2 regions of the Sphingomonas paeninsulae genome follow, and region 1 is predicted to be linked to the other one. Evidence: riboswitches for the same ligand, from Rfam matches in the RefSeq annotation. Region 1 holds a riboswitch; the other holds the start of a gene.
What was found. Region 1 has a riboswitch for cobalamin ahead of D3Y57_RS03120 (TonB-dependent receptor). Riboswitches for the same ligand answer to the same signal wherever they lie in the genome.

Region 1 (7,808 bases):
CAGAAGCGCTCAAATCGGGTCGTTTTTTGGACAACTTCACCGGTCAGGCCAGCGATGTAGGCCGTCGAGCCTGCGGCGTCGGCATAGTCTACCCGATAGAGCGGTCGGTTGGCGCGAAATGCCTGAACGGTCCATTGATCGACGAAAATCGGCGTTATCGCGGCCACAGGTCCGTCAATCCCGACGTTGCGCCCGAATTCCGCCCCGACCTTGCCGAGATCTTCGCTGGAAAGCGTCGTCAAGAGAGCGCCGGACCCGAGGTCATAGCTCTGCGGTGAGGCGCGCATCTGCCAGATCGCGCGCCCATCACCCTTTTCAGGCACGACCCGCAGCACGGCCTTGCCCGCGACCATCTCAAGGCGGGCCGAGGCCAGTCCAGCATCGGGTGCCAGGGCAATCCGTGCCAGACTGCCACCGAACGGCAAATGCAGCGGTGACAAGCCCCGCAATTGCTCGGTCGGCAGCAGCCGGGGGTAATCGACAAACAACATCACGAACCCGGTAAGGCACCACAGCGTCATCACCGTGCCGATGATGACCCCCATCCAGCGATGCAGGACGAGCAGCGCCCGCAACAGCCGACCCCGGCTGCGCGGGGGTGCCGTCGCCACGGGTTTCGTGAAACCATGCATGGTCAAAACCGCCCGCTGATCGAAACTTCGATCGAGCGAGGCCGCCCGAGCAACCATTGCTCGTCATTATAGGTGGTGGTCGCATAGTTCTTGTCGAACAGATTGTAGACCCGCAGGTTGGCCGCGACATTCTTCGTCACCGCGAACGAAATACCGCCATCCACCACGGCATAGCCGGGCACGCGAAACTGGTTGGCGTTGTCAGAGTAAGTCTTGCCGACATACCGCAGGCCGAGGCGTGTCTGAAAACGCGCAGTCACATCATAGCGCAGCCAGAGATTAGCGGTGGCTTCGGGCACGCTCGGCGGAGTCTTGCCGCTATAGGATATGCCCCCGGTGTTGAACGAATCGAAGCGGGCCTCCAGTACGCTGGCATTGGCATCGAGTCCGAACCCTTCCGGCAATTCGAGCGAGAGCAAGCCTTCCAGGCCCTTCGATGACCGCTGGCCGACCTGCAACAGCGTGGTACTCATCAGGTCGGCGGGATCGCGTACCAACAGATTCTTCTTCACGATGCGGTAAGCCGCGAAGGTGAAGGTTCCTCGCCCGTGCCAGAAGGCCGCCTTGAAACCGGCCTCGACCTGATCGCCGGTAGTGTTCCTGAATTGAGCATCGCTCGGGGAAAAGGTCACGAGAGAACCCAGCGGATCAACCGCAGTGGCATATTGGGCATAGAAGGACAGTGTAGGCAGCGGTTGATAGACTGCGCCGATCCGCCAGGTCGTATTGTTGAGCGACTTGTCCAGAACCTGCGTCTCGGCAGCGTTCGCCGCTATCGTATAGCGCTTCACATTGGCGTGTTCGTGATTGATCCCGGCGACCAGCGAGATCTGGTCGTTCAATTTCAGCCGGTCTTCGGCAAAGAAAGAATATTGCAGGGTGCGGGTACGAAAAACGGGCTGGATCGGGACCGTGGTGTCGAACAGGCCCGGAACGAAGATGAAGGGATCGACCGGGCTATCGGAAATGGAGGCCGCTCCCGGATAGAAATTGTTCGAATGCCTGAATTTGATGTCGTTGACGTCGAAACCGATCACGAAATCATTATGCAGGCCCGCGATCGGATGGCTGACCGTCAGGCTGGTTTGGTCGCCGACCTGAGTCTGGGCATGATCGATCCCCAGATAGTCGGTACGATCAACCTTGCTGGTCGTGCCGTCCCAGAAATAGCTCTCAAGGTTGCGCCAGTGCCTGCTTGTGGTCAGGCGATAGGCCGTGCTGACAAGCTGGATGCCATCGGCCAATCCCCACTCAGCCCTCAGCGTGGTGCGATTGTCCTCAAAATGCATAACCGCATCCGAGACATTGTAGTTCAGGCGCTTGTTGCGGTCATCGAGCCTGCCGTCGATCAGCGGCGTTCCAAAATAGCGCATCGGATGCTGATCGCTATAATCGTCCGACAATGTGAGGCTGAAGTTGTCGGTCGGGGCGAAGCGCAGTGAGCCGGAAACGGCAAAGCTCTTCGAATTGCCGCGCTCAACCCAGCCATCTGAACCGGTCCGACTGGCATCGACCCGATAGGATAGCGTTTGGTTCACGGGGCCGCCGGCACCGGCACCGATACGCCAACTGTTCTGCGATCCGTAGCCTGCCTCGAAATCGAAAACCGTCCGATCCTGCTGCGGCTTTTTCGATATGACATTGACCGCGCCGCCAATTGCGCCTTGCCCATAGAGGACCGAGGCAGGACCACGCAGCACTTCGATCCGGTCGACAGTCCAGGGATCGGTCGGAAAGGTCACGGTGCCCGCGCCGGGATAAAGCCTGACGCCGTCATAGAGGATCATGACAGAGCCCTGATCGCTGAAGCCACGTGCGGCGAGGCCAGTTCCGCCGTTGCCGGGATTTGCAACCGAACTGATGCCGGTGGCGCGCGTGACGGCATCGACAATCGACAGGTCGCCCCGCGCGCGGATAACATCGCCCGATAATGTCTCGATGCTGGCCGGCGTCTCGAGGATAGTCAGGCCAAGGCGGCTTCCCGTTTGCGTGGCCTCATTGGCGTTGTTGGGGTCGGTGCCGATTACAAGGATATCGGAATTGCTTCCTGCGTCGGATGCCGTTTCGGCATGAGCAAGTGCAGGCAAAAGAAGCGCGGCGAGCGCGCTGCTGGAAAGGATGGTCTTGATCACAAATAGTCCCCCGGCGTCTTGCGACGTGGCCGGGGCAAACCCGCGCGAACGGGCGACACGCGCGGCGGCCGGACGCCAAAGGCGACCGACGCACGTCTCCGATGCGGCCCCAGCCGCTCGTTCGTCGCTCAGACGGAGTTCACCGTGCCGCGGCCATCCCCTGGACCAAGGCAAGAGCGACCAGACGCCGGCAGGTCTCCTGGCTCGCGGGTCACAGCTTGATACACGCCTTCCCAGGCCTCGCATGATTTAGCGTCCGGCCCAGTGGCTGCCTCTTCAAGGAGAGGCTATGTGCATCGCGCTATCCGCTTACAGTTGCAGGGACAGCCACGGATTTGGAAGCAAAACTTCCGCACCGCATTCCCGATTAAGCCCCTTGCGGGGGCACCGGCGCGATCAATGAAAGCCGGAATAATCCGACTTTCGACACCTCGCCTAACTGAAGCGAACGAAAAAGCCAATAACTGAGGTTGCGCGATTTGGGCTGCTGCTTTTCCCGCGGGCGAAGGCGCGTGCCTGAAACGTGTCAACGGACATCAGAGTGTGACCTGACGACCGCCTGTCTGGCTGTGCTTTAACGGGTTGCCCTTCCACATTGACGAAGCGGAGCGACGTTCGTCGAAAACCACCTGTCATTCGTCGATGCGTTTTGAGGTTGATGGATCGCTGTAATGCATCCGTCGAATGCGCCGCGCGCCGGGCACGTGCATCACGTATCAAAGCCCTCAGCAGTCCCGTCACCCATTGCTGTATGTCAAAGACGGGCGTGCCAGAGGAGCATCGATCATGTCCACCATTGTCACCCGCACCGTCTTGTCATTTGGTCTAGTCTGCGTACTAGCAGCAGCGCCCGCGCTAGCTGAGCCGGGCATCCCCAGCGTGTCGGTCCGTACTGCCGATTTTGATGTCACAACGTCTACAGGCGAGCAGGCTCTCCGTAACCGTGTCGCGCGTGCGGTCCGCTTCGTCTGTGGCGATAACGATCAACGCGATCTTGAGGCATGGATGGAGCAGCGCGCATGTCGTGCGACTGCCTTGTCGAAAGCCCTCCCACAGGTGCAGATCGCGATTGCCAAGGTACGCACCCGCAACGCTTATACCGCGGAAATTACCAAGGCTGGGCGCCCCGCTTCCTGAGGTCACAGGTACAATTTCAGCTAAATCGTGGCGACGCTATCGAGGCCCATACGAAGGTAGATGCGAGCCAACTATCCGCGCTTCATCAGCGTGCGCGCCGAGGTGAGATAACTGCGCCCGATCCGTATCTCGCAATCGCTGGCAAGGACAGCGTACCAAGTGCCGAGCCCGTCGTGACGGAGCTTGGCGATCAAGTCACGCCGAACGATTGTTGAACGGTGCAGCCGGATGAAGCGCGCCGGGTCGAGCCGCTGCTCAAGCGCGCTGATCGTTTGGTGAAGCAGAAAACTTCGCGGGCCGATGTGAAGTCGCATATAATCACGCTCCGCCTCGATCCGTTCGATGGTCGTGGCAGCGATACGAATAACCTCGGAGCGGTGCGGCACCCAGAACTCTTCGACCCACGCCGGTACAGTATCAGGCGCGGCGTCGACCGCGGCGAGCGCTTCGGCGACACGGGCAACTGTCCTGGCAAGTCGCTCTGGCGCGACCGGTTTGAGCAGATAGCCCACTGCCGCGACATCGAACGCCGCCACAGCGAACTGATCGAAAGCGGTGCAAAAGATGATCGCGGGGCGCTTGGCCTTTCCCTCGAGCGCGCGCGCCACACCAAGTCCGTCAAGCCCCGGCATGGAGATGTCGAGCAGTACCAGCTCAGGCAGCAGCGCTTCGATAAGCCGCAGCGCCGCCTCACCATCGGACGCAGTTCCAACGAGATCGATCCCCGGTATCTGCGCGCACAGGATCTGCAACCGCTCGATCGCCAACGGTTCGTCGTCGACGATCAGCGTACGCAGCCTGCCCTCAACAGCCATCACGCACCAGCGGAAGCTTGAGCACTATCGCGAAGCCGCCGTCACTTTTCGGGCCCCAATGGCAGGTGGCTTCGTCTGCGTAGCGCGCGGTCAATCGATCACGGACATTGCGCAGGCCGACACCGATGCCGCCTTCTATCGCATCGACATAGATCGCATCGCCATCGTCTTCCACCGTGAGCGACAATCCAGTTGCGACTTCCTGCGCTGCAATCCGGATCGTCACCACCCGTTTCACGCGCGAGACCGCATATTTAACCGCATTCTCCACGAGCGGCTGCAGGATCAGGCCAGGAACGCAAGCGCTTAGCAATGCGTCGGGGACATCGATTTTGACGAGCAGCCGATCGGGAAAGCGCACCTTCTCAATATCGAGATAAAGCAGTTGCAGCGTTATTTCTTCGGACAATCGCACGTCTTCAGTCGGATCGCCAGTCAGGCTGGTGCGGTAGAATGTCGCGAGGTTGAGGATCATCCGCTCGGCTTCGTCGCGCTTGCCCCCTAGCAACATCGACGACAGCGAGTTCAACGTGTTGAAAAGGAAATGTGGATTGATCTGATAGCGCAAGGCCCTGAGCTCTGCGGATTGAGCGGCGGCGTGCAGCGTTGCGGTCCGTCGCTCCAGCGCGCCAATTTTGGCAGAATAGCACAGTGCCAGATAAAGGGCCGCCCAGGCGATAAAGAAGAAATAGCCATTGGCGGCCTGATCCGCGATCGCCTGAAGCGGGTCATCTCCGCACCGGTCTGGGACGGCATCGTGCCAAAGCCCACCGACATCGAACCCGGAGTCGGAGGTGGTGGCGGAGGAGGAGGAGGTGGTGGTGGTGGGACCGCGCTTGGTGCAGATGTCATCGTTGACCAATGCCACTGCATCACCGCGCCTTCGCCGATATGGTCGAACATGTACCAGTTGAGCGCAGAATAAAGTATTGCGGCGGGCACCGCGAGCAAGAGCGCAAGACCGATGCTACGCCTAAGGCGCATCGCCGAAACGCGGCGCATCAGCAGAAAGAAGATCACGGTCAATCCCGCGCTGCCTGCTGACACAATTGCGCGAGAACCCAGCATACCAGGCTGATTATGCTGATACAGTACCGCTCCGCGCAGGGACCAGATTACAAAATAAAATGCCCAAAAGCACGCGATCGAGATGAGCGCAACGTGCGGAGCGAGTGGCTCGGTGGTTCGATCGTCGGTCAGCATTGATCCACTGTACCCTGCCCCGCTCAAGCACGCATCCGGGGATTAGCCATTGGTCGAAGGCTGTAGGTCGCTTGTCGAAATTGCCGTGCCCCGCGTCATTAGCGACGCAGGCGGATTCTGTTTGAACCTGATGGGCGCTGAAGGCTGCGACGGCTCGCGCGTTTTTACCTCCGCCTTTTCCTAACGGCCGAGCACGACGTGCGTGGCGAGTTCGGTGGGTGCGGTCTCGATCACGCGATATCCGAGTTCGGGAAGGTTCAGGCCTTCAAACATCGCTTCGCCCCGTCCAAGCAAAACCGGAGAGAACGCAAAGTGCAGCTCGTCGATCAGGCTGGCCTGCAAATATTGGCGGACCGTGGACACGCCGCCGCCAATTTTGATATCCAGGTCACCAGCGGCGGCGCGTGCTTTCTCGAGCGCCGCGCGGATCCCGTCCGTCACGAAGTAGAAAATGGTGCCTCCCTCCATAACGATCGGATCGCGGGGGTAATGCGTCAGGATGAAGGTCGGTGCGTGATACGGTGGGTTCTCGTCCCACCACCCCCTCCAGTTGTCATCTGTCCACTCGCCGCGCGAATACGCAAACATGTTCCGCCCGAGGATGAAGGCGCCGAAGCCGTCCATAGAGCGATGGGCATAGCTATCGTCCACGCCTTCGGAACCACCGCTTTGCCCCAACATGGCTTTGAAGCTTTTCGTGCCGACGAACCAGCGGTGCAGTTCCGGTCCTCGCTTACCGAGAGGATCCTGAAGGCTCTGCTCGGGTCCGGCACCGAACCCGTCCAGTGACACACTAAACCCAGCAACTCTGACTTGTCCCATCACAGCCTCCCTTTGTGTATGCGATGTGCCATCACCGTTCTGCCTTCAACCGCCGCACACCGCCCTTTGGAGAAGGGTGGGCCATGTCGCTTCCAGCCAAGTCTCGTAACCCGTTTGCCGCGTCGCTCCCGATCGCCTCGGTGATAAATGTATCTACATTATTGTGTGGATAAAGGGGTGTTGTTTCAGGTCACTCGACCGGAACTAGCGCTCAAGATGATCGATCACGCCATGCCGCACCACAAAAGCCGTTCTGTGACGTTGATCGCATTGCCGGAGCACACCCCAAAAGCGCCTAGGCCAACAACCCGGGGTGGGCAAAGCCCACCCCGCGCGCCTCACAGGCCGTCGAGGCCTTTACTGACCAGAACGTTCACCGAAACGCGACGGTTCTGTGCTTTACCTTCGACGGTATTATTGTCCGCCAACGGGTCAGCTTCGGACATCCCGGTGGGGGTCAACATGCGATAGGGCTTCCAATGGCAGGCCTGCTGGAGATAGTTGACGACGCCACTGGCCCGCTTTTCGCTGAGCACCTGATTGAATTCCGGTCTCCCGGTAGAGTCGGTGTAACCCACGACGAGCAGCAGGGCGTTATTCATCCCCTCGGCAGCCGCTGCCGCCGCGCAGAGTTCGCTCTTAGCTTGCGGAGACACGACCGCCTTGCCCGTGTCGAAGTTCACGTTGGTCGTGCTCTTGACGTTATACTTGTCGATGTCTCCCATGCGGCCGCGCAGCGCCTCGGTGGCTGCGGTCTGTTCGCCAAAGCGCTGGTCGGTGCCATTGTGGATCATCGAGGCAGTCTTGAGATCCTTGCCGGTCAGCATGACCTGACTTGCGAGAAGGAAATTGCCCGACTGCAAGGTCTTGACTGTCACCGGCAGGCCATTGAGCAGCGACGTCGCCGCAAGCTTGTCGCGGTTGATGCCGAAGAGGCCCTTGCTGGCAGTAATACGGGTGGAATCGTCGATGGTAATGATCGATTTGGCACCGTCGGCGGCCGTGACCTGCACCCTGTCGCCGCTGCGCGCGGAGATGATGCCCTCTATCTCAGGCCCTTTGGTCAT
Region 2 (7,808 bases), on a different replicon from region 1:
ATCGCCGACGGCCGCTCGCCAATGAACCGCCGCGCGATGTGCGGCACGATGAGTCCCACAAATCCCACAACTCCCGACACCGCAACCGAAGCCCCGACCGTCAGGCAAAGGCCCAGCACGATTATCCCCTGAAGCCAGCGCATATCAATTCCCAGACTGCGCGCGGCATCTTCCCCGAGTGTCAGCGCGTCGAGCGCACGTCCGGTGGTCAGCAGCAGGATCACGCCCACCACGATCAACGGCACCGCCCGCATTGCGTCCGCCATGCTCCGATCGGTTAGCGCTCCCATCAGCCAGGTGATGATTTCACTCGTCGCAAACGGGTTGGGCGCGATGGAAATCAGGAAAGCCGTCAACGCACCCGACAGGCTCGACAACACGGTCCCCGCCAGAATGAACACCAGCGGACTGGTTCCGCGGCCCCCCATTGCAACGAGCAACAGCACGGCCAAGCCAGCACCCACCATCGCGCTGCCGAAAACGATCGCCGGCGAAACTGCGGCGCCCAGAAATATCGCGATCACCGCTCCCAGCGCTGCTGTCGAAGAAATCCCGACGATCGAAGGGTCAGCCAGCGGGTTCCGCAAATACCCCTGCAAGACTGCGCCGGAGAGTCCGAGACCGGCACCGATAAATAGCCCAAGGATCGCTCGCGGCAGGCGAAGGTCGAGAACAATCCATGCCGCCGGACCATCATGGAATAAATCGGATGGCGGCAACCAGACTTTGCCCGCCAGCAGCGATAGCACGAACAGAATTGCAACCAGTATCACGAGGCCGGTTTTCAAAGACCCATCCTGATCTGCTTTAACCGTGCCATCGCCCGAATGATCGTCGGTCCACCGCAAAAGAGCATATCTTCGGGAAAGTCAGCCAACGTCGTTCGTCCCTTCAACCGCGCCAGCGCACTGTGCCGCTGCACCATATCGCGTTCGTTTCCCCCCGACGACAGGACAACGCGCGGCGGGTTCATTATCACCGGTTCGAGGGGGAGGGTGCCCCAACCGACCAGTCCATAGGCTGCACCCATGTTCCGAAAGCCCGACAGTTTCAACATCTCGCTTGCCAGTGAATCCTGCCCCGGAACCAGCCCACCCCCTTGCCAGATCAGCGCGGGTATCTTTGTTGTTGCCCGGGCATCGCGCACCGCGGCGTCGATCCGCGCAACGAGCTTTACACCTGCCGCACGGTTCCCGACCGCCTCCGCAATCGTCATGATCTGCGCCTGATTCTCAGCGATGGTATTCGCAACTCCGACCGATACAGTACGGATATTCGCGCGCTTCACGGCCCATGTTGTTGCCGTTGGAGCTGGTATTCCGGTCAGGAACAGGTCCGGGTGCATCATAAGGACTTCCTCGGCCGTATCGCCGATTGTCCTGAAGCGACGTGCCCATTTCAGATCGACCGACGTTGCGCGTGGATTGTTCGAATAGTGGCTGATCGCTGCAATCTGGGCAGGCGCTGCGACCTCGGCAAGAATCGCATCGATACATGGGTTGTTCGATACGATCCGGCTGGGGACTGAAACCGGCGCGCTCGCCATCAGGAGGAGTGCGCCGATCATCGTTAGATTTTCACCCGCACGCCGACATGAGCGTTGCGGCCGAAGGTGCCATAACCCGACACGACTTCATATTTAGCGTCGAACAGGTTTTCGATTCGTCCGAACACCTCGAACCGGTCGCCGATGGGTACCGATGCCCGGATGGTGGCGATGGTATAGCCGTCAAGGGTGGTTGGCATGAACGTCTGGAAATCGCTGTCGTTGCTGTCGCTCACCGTTTGGACGCTTGCGCCAAGATTGACCCGGTCCCACGCATTCCAGTCGATTGATGCGTTTATATTGTGCTTCGGGCGACGGAGCAGCGTCTCTCCAGTCAGGCGGTTCTTCGCATCGATCAGGCTGTAGTTTGCCGTGAACGTCAAATGCGATGTCGGACGCGCTTCCACAAACACCTCGACCCCCTGTGACCGCGTGCGGGCGGTGTTGTCGTAATAGCCGGACGGCCTTTGCGAGCACAGGCTCGTGCTTGCGCAAAAAACGAAGTCGATCTGATTGCGGGTATCGCGACGAAACGCGGTGGCACCAACCTTCAGCGTGCCATCGATTACGGATTGTTCGACGCCGATGTCATAGCTCTTGGCAGTTTCGGGCTGCAATGGCGCCAGAGCCTGGGTTCCGTCGAACGCCGGTTTTCCATAAGCACCGTATACCTGATAAAGAGTCGGCGCCTTGAAACCTTCGCCATAGCTGGCGCGGATCACGGTACCACTGCCAACCCGCCATGCCGCATTGGCGCTGAATGTCACCTTCGTTCCATAGGTTTTGTGGTCGTCCACGCGGACACCGCCGGTCACGGTCAAGCTTTCGATCGGCTTCAGGATAGCCTGGAGATAACCGCTTTCAAGGTTCGTGCGCTCGGTCGAAAACCCGTCGAAAAAGCGCGAATTTTCATGCTCGAGTCCAAACACCGCGCGCACGGCGTCGGTTATCGTCGCATCGCCCTGATATTCATAACGCTCGACCCGGCCGCGCGCGACAAAGCTGGGTGCTGACCCAAAGGCAGGTTCGAAATTATCGCGGTGGGTATCGTTGATTGTAAACGCCAGACGGTTCTTCAACGCGCCGTCAAACAGGGCAACGTTCAGGCCAGCATAGCCAAATATTTGCTGTGTTTTGGCATAGTCCGCTGTGTCGGTAAAACTATACGGAAAAGTCGATTGATAGCCGTCGTAGTCTACCCGGCTGTCTGCATAGTTGGCACGCAGGTCCAGGTTTATGGTATCGCTGAACGCGACGCCAACGCGCCCGTTTGCCGCATATTGCCGATAGCCGTCCCTTTCGGTCCCGCCCTTGAATGCAGAGATCCCGTCGTCATCGAAATAACCGCCGCCGAGCGATGCCGAAAAGATGCCTGATTTGCCGCCCAATTGCCCGACAACCTGCTTGCTGTTCTTATAGCCATATTCGGCGCGCAACGATCCGCCGAGGGCGTCGGGAATAGGCGCAGTCACGATATTGACGACGCCGCCCAATGCCTGACTTCCCCAGGGAACCGAGTTCGGCCCGCGCAGTACCTCGATATGATCGATGTTACCGGTCAGCAGATTGCCGAAATCGAATGCCCCGCCCGGTGAAGTCGGGTCGTTGACGCGAACGCCGTCGATAAGGACCAAAGTCTGTGTGTCTTCGGCGCCACGGATGCGCACGGCGGTTGGCTGACCAATGCCGCCATTCCGCGTGACGGTTACGCCGGGCGTTGTGGACAGAAGGTCGGAGACCGCCTGATACTGTCGCGCGTCGATTGTCGCTTTATCGAGGACGGTGATGGCTTGCCCGGACTGGTCGGCTTCTTCTGCCGCGCCGGTCGCGGTGACGACGATGTTCGAATCCGACGCGGTGTTAGCATCTTCGGCGAACGCGGAAACAGGGAGCAGCGCGATGGCTGCAACGGCATATTTGAAACGGATCACGGAATTCTTCCTTTGCATAGCAACATACGAATGTCGCCACGCAAGGGAACTCCCTCGTTCGCCCGTGTTTTCCCGCACGGTCGAAGTACGACTGTGACGGGCAGGTCTCCTGACTCGCGGGTCAATGCTGCTTCTTGCGCCTTCCCAATCCGCCGGTTTTCCAGTTTTTCAGTGGCATATGCGAGGGCAGCTCGCCGGTTACAGTTGCGGGAACAGCACCGGGTTCGAACCGGTTTCCCTATTATTCCTCTTGAGAGGAACCCATCACGGCGCGGCGAGTAGCGCAGCCGTTGCTGCAATGCAAACTGACGCATTCATGGCCCGAATAATTAACCACCGCAGGAATAATATAGCGTACCGTTTTGGTGGGGACCGGCGGACGAGCAATGTTGAGGAGTTGGACGCAGGTGGCCCGCCGATTTTCAAAACTGCCAGAATACAGATCCAGTTCAGAACGATTGTCCGACGCGAGCTATATCGAATTGGTCACGCTGTTGCTCGGAGGCAGGCTTCCGATTGCGATTATGGCGTTAAGCGTCGTGTCGGTTGCTATCCTGTCTCAATTGGCGGGACGAGATGATCGTGCTCTGGCTTTCGCTGGCGGTATCTTTGTCCTTTTAATGATTCGCGCCGGTATCGTCACAGCATTCAAACGAAGTGCGAAGACTGTACCATTGACGATGGCAGCAACTTGTAAGTGGGAAGTGCGATACGTCGGGGTAGTGTTGCCATACGCCATCCTGTTCGGCCTGTTTAATTTTCATCTGGTGAATACGGGCGATGAAGCGGTGCGCTTGATGGTGGTTGCCCAAACCTTCGGCTTTTGCGCCGGCATGGTGTCGCGGGGCTTTGTCCGGCCGCAGCTTTGCGCACTCATGGTGCTCATGGGGGCATTTCCTACCGCGATAGGGTTCCTGATACTGGCGGCAAGGACGGGAGGCTCCAGCGGAATTGTGTTTGCATTCGTCGGCGTCCTGTTCGGCACTTTCGCTGTGTCCAGTCTGGAGACAGTGCGGCATCTTTACCGGGCGATACTCGCGCAACTGGCGACCAAGCGCGAACTTGCGGCATTTGCACGCGTTGATCCGCTAACGGGACTGGCGAATCGGCTGGCGATGCGTGAAAAACTGGCGAGCGAAGAAGATCGTGGGGGCGGGGGCAACCCTTTGCATTGCTGCTGATCGATCTGGATGGGTTCAAGGCGGTCAATGATCGGCACGGTCACCCGACCGGCGACAGGGTTCTTCGCGAAGTTGCGCGGCGGTTGACAGAGACCGTGAGTGACGAAGGTCTTGCCGTCCGATTGGGTGGTGACGAGTTTTGCGTCATCCAGACAGGCCTTGCCAAGGGGGGGATGCCGAAGCGATGGGGAGCCGACTGATCGAGGCGCTGTCCGAACCGATGATGGACAAAGGCACGCTCCTCCAGATCGGATCGAGCATCGGCATTGCGCTTGAGGACGGGTCAGTGCGCGATATCGACATCCTGATCGAACGCGCGGACAGCGCCCTGTATCAGGCAAAGCGGTATGGCGGAAACACTCTGCGTGTCTGGCGCGATGTGCCGAAACTGACGCTGGCGGCGTAGTCGGTCATTTTTTCGGCAAATGGTGGGCCCGTCGGGATTCGAACCCGAGACCTACAGATTAAAAGTCCGTTGCTCTACCAACTGAGCTACGGGCCCCATTTGCCTGGAAGGCGCTGCCCCTATGTCCGGGGCAGCCTGCGGTCAAGCCGTGCCAGTAATTGTCGTGCAGTCAATTGAGAAATCGGGTCGCGCCAGTCGGGGATAATTTCGCACAATGGAGCCAGCACGAAGCGGCGTTTGCGGAATTCCGGGTGGGGAATCGTCAGGTTCGCGGACGACCAGATACCACCGCCCCATGCAATAATATCAAGATCGATGACCCTGTCGCCCCAGCGTCGCCCCGGTCGTCTGCCGTGTGCGCGTTCGATCGATTTCAGGCGAACGAGAAGTTCGAGCGGGGTGAGGGTGGTTTCGATTGCCGCAACGGCGTTAGCGTAGGTGCGAACGCCGAAACCTAGGGGGGTGAACTGATGATGGAAGACGCGGCGACAGGCTCCCCCCAATATGGGTCCAGGTGACGAAGGAATGCCGCGATTATTTTGCGCGGGCGGCCTGCGCGACCCTGACGATTCGACCCGATGGCGATGAGATAGGTTGATGCGACCACCCGCGCCTCCTATCGCCCAAAAATGATTACTGAAACCATTGTTGCCGAGATGCCGGTTCCGACCAGCGCCCTTCCGCTGAGTGAACCGCCGCTTGATTGCCCGCTTTGCCCGCGTCTGGCGGGGTTTCGCCATGTCTGTCAGGCTGAGTTTCCAACCTGGTGGAATGCGCCGGTGCCGTCGTTCGGCGACCCTGAGGCATGGCTGGGCATCATAGGGCTAGCGCCGGGCAAACATGGCGCGAATCGGACCGGAAGGCCCTTCACAGGCGATTTCGCGGGCCCCTTGTTGTTCGAGACGCTCGACAAATATGGTCTGAGCGATGGCAAGTTCAACGCAAAGATCGATGATGGCGTAAAGCTGAAAGGCGCGATCATCATCAACGCGGTCAAATGTCTGCCGCCCGAGAACAAGCCGACACCCGGAGAGGTTCGCACCTGTCGCCCGTTTTTGGAGAAGGCCGTAGGGATGCTGCCCAAGGCTCGTGTCTACATCGCGCTGGGCCAGATTGCGCATCAGTCCGCGGTCAAAGCACTCGGCGGACGGCTGCCCAAATGCAAGTTCGGCCATATGAACGAACATCGGATGCCGAGTGGGACAATTCTGATCGATAGCTACCACTGCTCGCGGTATAATCAGAACACGGGGCGACTGACGCGGGAGATGTTCGAGGCTGTATTCGAACGGGCACTTCAGATGTCGGAAACCAACCGCCCGTAAAGTTCGGGCCGCCGGTCGCGGAAGAACCCGAACGCCGCGCGGTTCTTGGCGATTTCGTCGAGGTCGAACGTCGCCACCAGCACGCCGCTTTCGCCTGCGCCGAACTCACCGACGAAATCGCCGCGCTCGTCGGTGATGAAGCTGTGGCCGTAGAAGGTCTGGTCACCCTCACGCCCGATGCGGTTGCTGGCGACGACCGGCACGACGTTCGACACAGCATGGCCGATCATCGCGCGTCGCCATAGCCGGGACGTGTCGAGGTCTTCGGCGGCGGGTTCATCACCGATCGCGGTCGGGAACATCAGTATGTCTGCGCCCATCAGCATTAGAGCGCGAGCGGTTTCAGGATACCATTGGTCCCAGCAGATGCCGATGCCGACCTTGCCGTATCGCGTGTCCCAGATTTTGAAGCCGGTGTTGCCGGGGCGAAAATAGAATTTTTCTTCATAGCCTGGACCATCGGGAATGTGGCTCTTGCGATAGACGCCCATGATTTCGCCTGCGTCGTCGATCATCGCGAGCGAGTTGTAATAATGTTGTCCGTCACGTTCAAAGAAGCTGGTCGGGATATAGACCTGCAACTCCTTGGCGAGTTGCTGCATCGCGATAACACTGGGGTGTTCGGTGGTCGGTTTTGCAGTCGCGAACCAGTCCAATTCTTCGCGCTGGCAGAAATACGGTCCCTCGAACAATTCGGGTGGCAGGATGATCTTTGCGCCTTTTGCAGCGGCATCACGGACAAGCATTTCCACGGCGGCGATGTTGGTCGCAGTGTCTGCGCCAAGCGCAAGTTGAAGGGCTGCGACGGAGATATGGGTCAAAGGAAGGGCACCTGCTGGCTGATGCAGTGGAAGCTTCCACCGCCGGTCAGGATATGGTTGGTAGGCAGGCCGGTCACAAGACGGTCGGGGAATAGTGCCGCGATCGCTTTTACCGCAGCGTCGTCGTTGGGGGCGCCGTGAGTCGGGACGACCACAGCTGCGTTGCCGACGTAGAAATTCATATAGCTGGCCGCGACGATCCCTTCGTCGTTCTCGACCCGGCCGGGAGAGGGCAGGGGTGTCGTTTTAACGCCGAAGTCCTTTGCACGCGCCCAGGCATCGGCATAAACGTCCGCATTTGGATCGTTCGTCCCATCAGCTTCGGGTAACGCCAGCAAGCTTGGCGCAACGAAGCGCGCCAGATTGTCGACATGACCGTCGGTGTGATCGCCGAACAGTCCATCGCCCAGCCAGAGCACGCGGGTCGCGCCCAGATCGATCAGCAATTGCGCCTCTATTTCAGGCCGCGTCAGCATTGGGTTGCGGTTGGGATTCAACAGGCACTGTTCGGTCGTGACCAACAGCCCCGCGCCGTCCAGATCGATCGCGCCTCCTTCGAGGATCATAGAGCGCGGGCTGATCGGCAGGTTGGCGCTGA

Region 2: it holds a riboswitch for cobalamin, as region 1 does, so the genes downstream of both, D3Y57_RS08425 (TonB-dependent receptor plug domain-containing protein) here and D3Y57_RS03120 (TonB-dependent receptor) in region 1, are expected to answer to the same signal.

Annotation. Positions count from the first base shown of each region.
Region 1 is NZ_CP032828.1:403,500-411,307, forward strand. Features, by position in the region: gene D3Y57_RS03115 (peptidase) at 1-689, opposite strand, end outside; gene D3Y57_RS03120 (TonB-dependent receptor) at 635-2,764, opposite strand; cobalamin riboswitch at 2,937-3,171, opposite strand; gene D3Y57_RS03125 (UrcA family protein) at 3,551-3,901, shown strand; gene D3Y57_RS03130 (LytR/AlgR family response regulator transcription factor) at 3,973-4,716, opposite strand; gene D3Y57_RS03135 (sensor histidine kinase) at 4,706-5,584, opposite strand; gene D3Y57_RS03140 (dihydrofolate reductase family protein) at 6,100-6,741, opposite strand; gene D3Y57_RS03145 (OmpA family protein) at 7,080-7,808, opposite strand, start outside.
Region 2 is NZ_CP032829.1:622,712-630,519, reverse strand. Features, by position in the region: gene D3Y57_RS08435 (FecCD family ABC transporter permease) at 1-788, opposite strand, end outside; gene D3Y57_RS08430 (ABC transporter substrate-binding protein) at 785-1,567, opposite strand; gene D3Y57_RS08425 (TonB-dependent receptor plug domain-containing protein) at 1,570-3,477, opposite strand; cobalamin riboswitch at 3,560-3,757, opposite strand; gene D3Y57_RS08420 (hypothetical protein) at 3,885-4,658, shown strand; gene D3Y57_RS21090 (GGDEF domain-containing protein) at 4,649-4,858, shown strand; gene D3Y57_RS21085 (diguanylate cyclase domain-containing protein) at 4,843-5,064, shown strand; tRNA gene D3Y57_RS08405 (tRNA-Lys) at 5,085-5,160, opposite strand; gene folK (2-amino-4-hydroxy-6-hydroxymethyldihydropteridine diphosphokinase) at 5,184-5,567, opposite strand; gene D3Y57_RS08395 (uracil-DNA glycosylase) at 5,694-6,389, shown strand; gene aguB (N-carbamoylputrescine amidase) at 6,362-7,210, opposite strand; gene D3Y57_RS08385 (agmatine deiminase family protein) at 7,207-7,808, opposite strand, start outside.